Regions from separate parts of the Paraglaciecola sp. QJM3NY_14 genome, predicted to be linked through region 3. Evidence: predicted binding sites of a transcription regulator. Region 3 holds the regulator's gene; each other region holds the start of a gene.

Region 1 (3,288 bases), 810 kb from region 3:
GGCCAAACTTCAAGAGCAGTACATTGCCATTCTAGGGCACGACTTAAGAACACCATTATCTGCTTTGACTATGGGGGTGAGTTTTTTAAAAGATCAAGTAACGGACGCCACCTCTCAAAAAATACTCGCACGCATGGACAGCAGCGCAACAAGAATGAAACGCTTGATTAGCGATGTGATGGACCTAACCCGAGGTAAAATGGGTAACGGCATGCAGTTAAACGTTAAGACGGTGAACAACCTAGAAGATATTCTTACCCATACCGTTGATGAGCTCTCTGGGCTGCACCCCCAGCGTGAAATACAGACTCACATTGATATCAAGGGCTCGGTTAATTGCGACCCTGAGCGAATCGCCCAGTTGCTATCTAACCTGTTAATCAACGCCATTGTGCATGGCGATCCACAGCAAGCTATTGAGGTGACATCACAGATAGAGAGCGGACTATTCTCACTGAGCGTGAGTAATGGCGGCGAGCCAATTAAACCAGAGGTGATTGATAAACTGTTTCAACCTTTTTGGCGCAATGAAAGCAACAAGCAAACCGGCGGCCTAGGTTTGGGTTTGTTCATTGCTTCCCAAATCACCTCTGCTCATGACGGTACATTATCCGTTTGCTCAGACGACAGCAGAACGACGTTCACGTTTCAGGCAACTATTGGCATGAATGCGATTGAAGGTTAGTGAATGATGATGTCTAGCGCGTCTATTGTTTTAACTACTTTTTATTAACTCGCCTGTTAAAACGACTAAAAAATCTTGAATAGGGCTGTCATCAGCCCTGCTCAAAGCACGAGAAAAAATTCAAGATAGCCTAGCTAACGCTTTCAAAACAACACGGCGTAAGCAACACCAATATAAAACGTATCCAATCAAAGTTATAAACACGAGCCTAAAAGAAACACTGTAAACTCGATAGGTGACACTGCGCACTACCCTATCTTTGAAACTAGCAGAGCCATAGCCACAAAGGGATAACGTCGCTATTAAAATGCGCTTGAAGCTCCCCTAACGAACACATTTCATACCTACCTAAACCTAGGCGCTTGCCTAACAACTGACTTAGCGCGCCGCTTCCTTCTCAGCGTTCAATATTCCCGTCAAAATCCGCAATCGGCCTGATTAAAAGTACTTAAATTCTTGTTGTTGGAATATCCACCTTGAAGTCGGTCTGAGCTATTACGAGATTTTAAATACGGATGTAGTTATAAATTTGTTGAAAGTGCGGTCAGCTGCATTTTGTTGAAAGTGAGTTTCGTTGCAAAAGATGGTGAAAAAGACTTTGTAAAAGAATTTTGAAAACGAATGTGTATAACAGACCCTTTAGGTTAAGCGCTGTGATGGGGTAAGCAGTAATAGGGTCTGAGTACTTTTTGCGGCAACCGTCTCGCCTATTAAAAAGCATTCTGGCCCTTTTTATTAATAATCCTTTTAATTTAGAATGTAAATTGTACTGTATATTTATACATGATATAAACACTAAGATAATTTAAAAACTAAATAACGGATACACACGTGTTGTTTCATCATTTCTGACAGAATCGACTGCCTTTGTGTATTTGCTTAGGGAAGTAATAATCTGCGATGCATGACAAACTGATTCAAAAACTCGAAATCCTCTCAGATGCAGCTAAGTACGACGCATCATGTGCAAGCGGTACGGCCGGTAAACGCAAGGCTGGGAAAGCTGATAAAACGGGCATTGGTTCGCTTACTGGCGGTACAGGAATATGCCACAGTTTTACCCCTGATGGGCGCTGTGTCTCTTTACTAAAGATACTAATGACGAACTACTGTATTTACGATTGTCACTATTGTATCAATAGAGTATCAAGCAGTGTACAACGTGCTCGTTTCACTGTGAGAGAAACGGTAGATTTGACACTGAATTTTTATAAGCGCAACTACATCGAAGGCTTGTTTCTTAGCTCAGGTATCGTCGGTTCCCCAGACCTTACAATGGAAAGCATGGTGCGTATTGCAAAGTCGTTACGTATCGATCACGGGTTCAAGGGGTATATACACCTTAAAACAATTCCCAATGCCTCGCCTGAACTACAGGCTGAAGCGGGTTTATATGCCGATAGGCTAAGCATTAATGTAGAAATGCCGATACAGCCTTCATTAAATAAATACGCGCCAGAAAAAGACCTCGGCGCTATCCATAGCTCGATGAATACTCTAAAAGACAAAATAGCCGAGCATAAAGTAGACAAAACGCATACCGGTAAACGTCCTCCTCGCTTTGCCCCTGGTGGACAGTCTACTCAAATGATCATAGGGGCCGATGGCTCAAACGATAAAGTCATTTTGGGAACAAGTGTTAAACTTTATAGCCAACAAAAGCTACGCCGCGTTTATTACTCTGCGTTCTCGCCAATACCAGATGCGTCTGAGGTTTTACCACTCAAGCCAGCGCCTTTGATCCGCGAGCACCGTCTTTATCAGGCTGATTGGCTATTGCGTTTTTATGGCTTTAATCTTGATGAAATCTTGCACGATGACATGCTTGATATGGACCATGACCCTAAACTCGCGTGGGCATTGCGCAATCGTCATGTATTCCCAATTGATTTGAATAAAGCCGACAAACTGATGTTGTTACGAGTACCAGGTCTTGGTGCGCGCACCGTACAAAAAATTGTAGCGATCCGCCGTTATACAAAGCTTAACTGGATGGATCTCACTAAAATGCGTTTGCCATTACAAAAGCTAAAACCGTTTATTACTGTGAATGATTACTCACCTGCAATTCACTTACTCGATAGCAATAATTTTGAGCTGCAGTTCAAACAGCCGAAACAGTTTGAGCTCTTCGGCGCCTAAATGAAGTAGCCTCAACATGAAAACAATTACCATCACTTCCGTGCCCGGATATAACGAGTGGCGCAAAGCATCAAGAGAATGTTTAGCGCAATCTATTTTCCCTGAAAATATTATTTGGCAAACGTCAGAGTCCATACAGGACGACTTGTTTGGGCATCATGAAGAGAGTATTGCGGCCCCTAAAGGGCAGATGAAACACACTATTCCCAAGTCAATACTAATGCTTTTTAAATATGCGCTGTGTCATCGAGATGCTAGCCGCTTCGCACTGTGTTATCGCGTTTTATGGCGCGTTATTTTCGAGAACAAAAACCTTATTCAGTTAAAAACTGACGAAGATATAATGCAGCTTGTTACTTTAGCTAAAGCGGTAAAACGTGATGCATACAAAATGAGTGCTTTTTTGAGGTTTAGAGAAGTTGCGCTTGACGGACAAGAGCACTTTATCGCTTGGTATGAAC
Region 2 (3,288 bases), 2.0 Mb from region 3:
AATGAGGTTTGTTATTTATTTTTAATTTTTCAGATAGTTAACTTCCCTCTCTATAAATATATGCGCGACATACATAAACCATTGTTTTAAAACAAAAATAATCGTTGGCACACAGATAACTTAGTTATAATGTAAGTACATCTTGATAAGCAAGTAACAGAATTAGATCATCAGATTTGAGCTGTGAGTTATCAGATAATGAGCACAATGGATGTTCATCACCACCTAATCGGTGGTTTAAAGAACCGCATAGGATCTACTTCTACTTTACAAGTAGACATTGGGAATAATGGATCCCATCACCACCTAATCGGTGGTTTAAAGAACCGCATAGGATTTACTTATACTTTACTAGTAGACATTGGGAATAATGGATCCCAGCACCACCTAATCGGTGGCTTAAAGAACCATAGAGGACTTGCTTCTACGTCTTTCGAAGCTAACGGACATAATGGATGTCCATCACCACCGCATAGGTGGCTTAAAGAGCCAGAAAGGATTTGCTTCTACGATTTTCGAAGCTAACGGACATAATGGATGTCCATCACTTTTCTTTGATAATTTAAAGTAATAAAACATTGATTTAAATTTACTTAAAATAATTCGTGAAATGGAATTAATTTTAGTTAAATTAATAAGTTAGAGATTTTCATCACGCCAATTATGACGGTAGCATAGTCAAATGAGAAAGACTATTTAGTTGTCTGTTCTCAACTCTATATTTCCATAAAGTCTTGGCAATATCCCCTCAAATCCAGCTAAATAACAACCTCACCCCATAGCCACATATAAAGGCTCAATTTCCACAGAAAAGACTTCGACGGAGCTAGTAATGCAAACATACGAAATTGATTTCTATAATGCTGAATGCTCAGCATGTAGTAAAAAGCATGTCGATATTAAAACTGAGATCATTGCCTCTTCACCGGACAAACCGAACAGCATCACAAAGAAAATTATCTTTCGCTGCGAAGATCATTTACATTGCGATGTTGCAGAAATGGAAAGACTTGCTGCTACGGAAGAACTTGCGCAAAGAGGCCGAAGAAATGACTAAAACGATTAGAAAACCTAAGTGAAATTGATTTAATTGACGGACACACCTTCCTAGACAATCTTGATAAAGTTTAGCGTCGATTAAGTGGCTCAAACAAACTACCTCCCTACGTAAACTTATTACACAAGCTTATAACCTCCACCTAGCATCTTCTTACATTAGTAAGACGACATCAGGCACCACCAGTAGCCTACAAAATAAAGTAAAAGAATTTATTTTTATAATTGCGTAAAAAACGAGCGCCCACAAACACCTAACTCATTGATTTTAAACAATTACATTCGATTGTAAAAAATGACACTGTCACTAAAACCTACAAACTACTAGACAGCCTCAAAAATATGTATATATTTACAGCTACTGTATATTTGAACAGGTAAATATATGTTACTTCATCTCTCAATTCGAAATTTTGCTGTGGTTAAATCTCTGGACATCGATTTATCCCAAGGTATGACAGCGGTCACAGGTGAAACTGGCGCTGGTAAGTCCATTTCAGTGGATGCATTAGGGTTGTGTTTAGGCGATAGGGCCGAAGCGGGTTTCGTGCGCAGCGGTGCTGACAAGGCCGAAATCTGTGCATCTTTTGATGTGAGTAAATTGTCACTTGCTGCAAAATGGTTAAAAGAGCACGAATTAGACGATGGAAATGATTGCTTAATCAGACGAGTCATCTCTAGCGAAGGCCGCTCGAAAGCCTTCGTGAATGGCACACCTGTACCCTTAGGCCAGCTGAAATGTTTAGGGCAATACTTGTTAAGTATTCATGGTCAGCATGCCCACCAACAGATTCTAAAAGCCGATACACAGCGCGAATTGCTGGACAACTTTGCCGAGCACCCTTCTCTTTTAAATAATGTGGCCCAGTACTACCAAAGCCTTCAACATAAACAGAAAATTTATCGTGAGTTATTGGCGGGTCAGCAACAGCGTGCGGATCGTTTTCAGCTTTTGTCGTATCAAGTCTCTGAGTTAGATGAATTTGCCATCGGCGAGGGTGAGTTTTCTGAACTGGAAAGTGAGCATAAAAGACTCAGTAATAGTCAAGCCTTGCTGGAGCAGACTCAGTTGAGTTTTTATCAACTATATGAAGCCGATGACTTTAATGCCCTATCTGCGGTGCAAAATAGTATTGATAGATTGACGGAATTGCAGGATCACGACCCGACCCTTTCTCCGATTTTAGCATTGTTAAATGAAGCGAGTATTCAAATTGATGAAGCTGCTCAAGAGCTTAGAGATTACACTGATCAGTTAGAAATAGACCCAATGAAAATGCAGCAGGTTGAAGCGCGCTACTCTCAAGCGTTAGATTTAGCCAGAAAGCATCACGTTAAAGCGGAAGAGTTATATACCTACCACCAAACATTGACCCAAGAATTGTCTCAGCTTTCTGAAGATGACCAAATGTTGGATAGCATGCAGGACGAACTCTCAGCCCTAGAAAAGCTTTACTTCAAAAGCTGCGAACAACTTAGCTTGTCGCGTACTAAAGCCGCAAGCAAATTAGCCAAGCAGGTGGAAAGCCAGATTCACAAAATGAATATGGGCGACACGATATTTAAAATTGAAGTTGAGCCGCAGGTCAGTGCATCTCCTAGCAAGCATGGTTTGGACAATATTCAATTCAAAGTGTCGACCAATAAAGGACAAGCCCTTGATAAAATTGAAAAGGTTGTCTCTGGTGGCGAGTTGTCGCGGATTGGTCTTGCAATTCAAGTGATCAGCTCTCATAACAGTCAGGTAGCAACCATGATTTTTGACGAAGTTGATACCGGTATTAGTGGTTCCACCGCTTCAGTGGTGGGGCATTTACTGCGTAAATTAGGTGAAACCTGTCAGGTAATTTGCGTAACGCATTTACCCCAAGTGGCAGCACGCGCGCACAACCAAATGTTCGTTACCAAGTTCAGTGACAAGAAAACCACAGAAACTCATATGATTTCTTTACAAGAAAATGAACGAATTGAGGAGTTGGCACGTCTACTAGCTGGAGACAAATTGACGGATTCTGCCCTCGCCAACGCCAAAGAGTTACTACAAATCAGTAATTCTTAACAATTATGCATTGATTAGGCTGTCTTGGCTGAGTTAGGATGCTTCGCCTATGGACCTTTAGCGAAGTACTTGTAGGGTCTTTATTTACCTAATAGCTGAGAAATTAAATAAGAATGAAGTTTAGAAATATATTGGCGGTGATTGCCGCCTCATTGATGTTGTCTGCTTGTGCT
Region 3 (3,288 bases):
AGCTCTTCTTTACTCATGTTCATTGCTAGTAATCTTTGTTCTTCAGCTTTTGCCTGTTCTTGGATGGCTTGACGCTCGCCTATCCACTTATCATATTCGGCGGGCTCTTTTGCGATAACCACAACCGGCATGAACCCGTGATCCTTTCCGCATAATTCAGCACACTGCCCACGGTAAATGCCCGGTTCATTGACCTTAGCCCAAGCATCATTAATAAAACCTGGATTAGCGTCTTGCTTGATTGCGAAGTCTGGTACCCACCAAGAATGAATAACATCGTCTGAGGTAATAAGAAAACGCACGCGTTTATCGGTAGGGATCACCAGAGGTTGATCTACTTCTAAGAGGTAATTAACACCCTTGTCTAATTTACCTGTGATTTCATCGGCTTGAGTTGCCATGCGAGAATAAAATTCGACGTCGTTATCCATGTACTTGTAGTGCCACTTCCATTGTGACCCTGTTACCAACACCGTCACTTCCGGTTCACTGGCATCCTCCATAGCGATCAACGTTTTGGCTGCAGGGATAGCCATTACAATGAGGATAATAAAAGGGATGACGGTCCAAGCGATTTCAACTTTAACACTCTCATGGAAGTTTGCAGGCTTAGCCCCACGAGATTTACGATGAAATAAAATGGAGTAGAACATAGCGCCAAACACACCAACAGCGATAACCACACATATGATGAACATCAACATATGTAGGTCATATACCTCGGCGCTGATATCAGTCACACCTTTGCGCATGTTTAATTGGTACTGATCTAAGTCGGACACTGAATCTGCAAAAGCGGTGCTGCAATTAAATGCACCTAACATTGCCATAACACTCAACGAAATTTTCTTCACTCGACCCCCTGCTTGTCAAACGCGTAAAATAGTGGTGATAACCATCAAACTCTACGTTCTAATTTATTATTGTAAGGTTCAGCACGCGACAAGTTTTGTTACTGACTTGTTAATCGTGTAACAAGCATTACTCAAAATAGGGGGAGTAGTCCAGTTTTTTTGTATATTTTATATTCAATTGACCAAATTTTAATCAGCCTATCAGTGTGTTACGTTAACAACTCAGTAACAAACACATAGATTAAATGATATGCGAAAAGGCAATATAAGATAGGTAAGATGGGATGTTTTCATGGAATAAAATAATATTTTCGAACTCCATTGCGAAGCTCGAAAATGATCAATAACTTAACAGCAAACTGCCTAAAAAATGTTCAACTACATCCAGTCAGCATTACGAATAACACCAACAGCAATACCTTCGATATTAAAAGGCTGCGTCGCTAGATCGACTTTAATAGGTTGGAAATCCTCGTTTTCAGCATGTAGTACGACTTGTCGACCTTTTCGCTCAAGCCGTTTAACGGTTACATCTTCATCTACTCGCGCAACTACCACCTGACCATTATGCACATCCGTTGTTTTATGCACGGCCAGTAAATCACCATCCAAAATACCAATGTCTTTCATACTCATGCCGCTAACTCTAAGTAAAAAATCAGCGCTGGGTTTAAATAAACTTGGGTCAACTTTGTAATGCATTTCAACATGCTCTTGAGCCAAAATGGGCTCACCGGCGGCAACACGACCAATAAGCGGCAAACCTTGGTCTTCTAATTGATCTTCTAAAGGCTCAGTGAGCCTGATACCTCTTGACGTGCCGGGCAAGATCTCAATTGCTCCTTTACGAGCCAGAGCCTTGAGGTGTTCTTCAGCCGCATTTGCCGATTTAAAACCAAGGTGCCGTGCTATTTCTGCACGAGTTGGCGGCATGCCTGTTTCTAGCATGGTGGTTTTAATCAGTTGCAAGACTTCTTCTTGTCTGGGAGTTAGTGGACGCATACACAGCCTGTTGTTTCATACAGTTTAACTGTGAGTATATACAGTCGTTGCTAAATCTCAAATTTTTCTTCTTTGTTGTTTATTAAAGATAATTTTCTATAAGACCTCTGACCTGTAAACTGATTACGCAGGGTGGAAAAGCCGAATAACGTGGTATCCTATACAGGTCTTTCATTATCTAGGTACCACTCTTATGGCATGGCTGCATAAACTGCTGCTGACAATGATATCTGTTCCGCTAAAATGGCTGGTTAAAGTTAATAGCATTCCTACAGATATAGCGACCGAACTTGGGATCGATACCACCAAACCCATTATTTATCTATTGCGCACACACTCGGTCACTGATCAATTTGCTTTAAAAATGTCTACCAATTCCTTAGGCTTGCCTAAGCCCTCCGAGCCGGTGCAAATCGGTGGTAAGGAATTACCCGCATGTTTGTTTTTACAACAACCACGTTCTTTGCTTACTCGAAAAGTGAAGATCACCAAAATTGCAGATGATGTTACTCGTCTGTTCCAGATCCACAGAGAGCACCCAGAGTTAGACTTGCAAATCGTTCCCGTTTCCATTTTTTGGGGCAGAGCGCCCGGCCGAAAGCTATCCGGCTGGTCAGATATTATCGCTAACCAGGTGTCGCCTAACTGGTTACGTAAGTTTTTTATTGTGCTGTTTTTAGGTAGAGATAACTTCGTTTGTTACAGCAAGGCTGTATCCTCTCGTACCATGGCAGATTTAAAAGGCAGTGATGAAGAAATAGGCCACAAGCTTATCCGCCTAGCGGGCACGCACTTTCATCGTCGCCGCCAAAATCTCATAGGCCCAATGTTACTCGAACGACAAGAATTATATAACGCAGTATTGGGCGCAGACTCTGTTCGCCAAGCAGTTAGCGACGAAGCGCGCAGCAAGAAGCAGTCAAATCACCAGATACAAGCCAAAGCGAAGAAATATGTCGATGAAATTGCCGCAGATTATCGCGAAGGGTTAGTAAGAATTGGCGACCGCTTACTCACAAAAATATGGAACAAAGTGTACAACGGCATTGAAGTAAAACATGCCGATAAAGTCAGGGCGTTAGCGCAAAATGGCCACGAAATTATCTACGTGCCGTGCCATAGAAGCCACATGGACTACCTCCTTTTAACTTATGTCATCTATCACGAAGGGTTAGTGACACCGCATATTGCTGCGGGTATCAATCTCAATTTTTGGCCGATTGGCGGAATTTTACGAAAATGTGGCGCATTCTTCTTACGTCGCAGCTTCGCCGGCAACAAGCTGTATACCGCGGTATTCAGAGAGTATTTAGAGCTACTTTTCAACAAAGGCTATTCCGTGAAGTATTATCCTGAAGGAGGCCGAAGTCGAACAGGTCGCTTACTACCGCCTAAAACGGGTATGTTGGCCATGACCCTTCAGGGACTGATT

Evidence for each region. The regulator LexA, encoded in region 3, represses DNA repair genes until DNA is damaged. The targets are predictions, from matches to a motif close to TACTGTATNNNNATACAGTA.
Region 1: a site for LexA is predicted at 1,453-1,472, ahead of AC0VYA_RS18100 (putative DNA modification/repair radical SAM protein). Genes of this name have one in related genera too.
Region 2: a site for LexA is predicted at 1,416-1,435, ahead of recN (DNA repair protein RecN). Genes of this name have one in related genera too.

What each region holds. Positions count from the first base shown of each region.
Region 1 is NZ_CM149664.1:4,234,786-4,238,073, forward strand. Features, by position in the region: gene AC0VYA_RS18095 (GAF domain-containing sensor histidine kinase) at 1-685, shown strand, start outside; gene AC0VYA_RS18100 (putative DNA modification/repair radical SAM protein) at 1,586-2,827, shown strand; gene AC0VYA_RS18105 (TIGR03915 family putative DNA repair protein) at 2,844-3,288, shown strand, end outside.
Region 2 is NZ_CM149664.1:1,964,408-1,967,695, reverse strand. Features, by position in the region: gene AC0VYA_RS08425 (hypothetical protein) at 833-1,057, shown strand; gene recN (DNA repair protein RecN) at 1,442-3,115, shown strand; gene AC0VYA_RS08415 (outer membrane protein assembly factor BamE) at 3,229-3,288, shown strand, end outside.
Region 3 is NZ_CM149664.1:5,042,455-5,045,742, forward strand. Features, by position in the region: gene coxB (cytochrome c oxidase subunit II) at 1-824, opposite strand, end outside; gene lexA (transcriptional repressor LexA) at 1,233-1,856, opposite strand; gene plsB (glycerol-3-phosphate 1-O-acyltransferase PlsB) at 2,050-3,288, shown strand, end outside.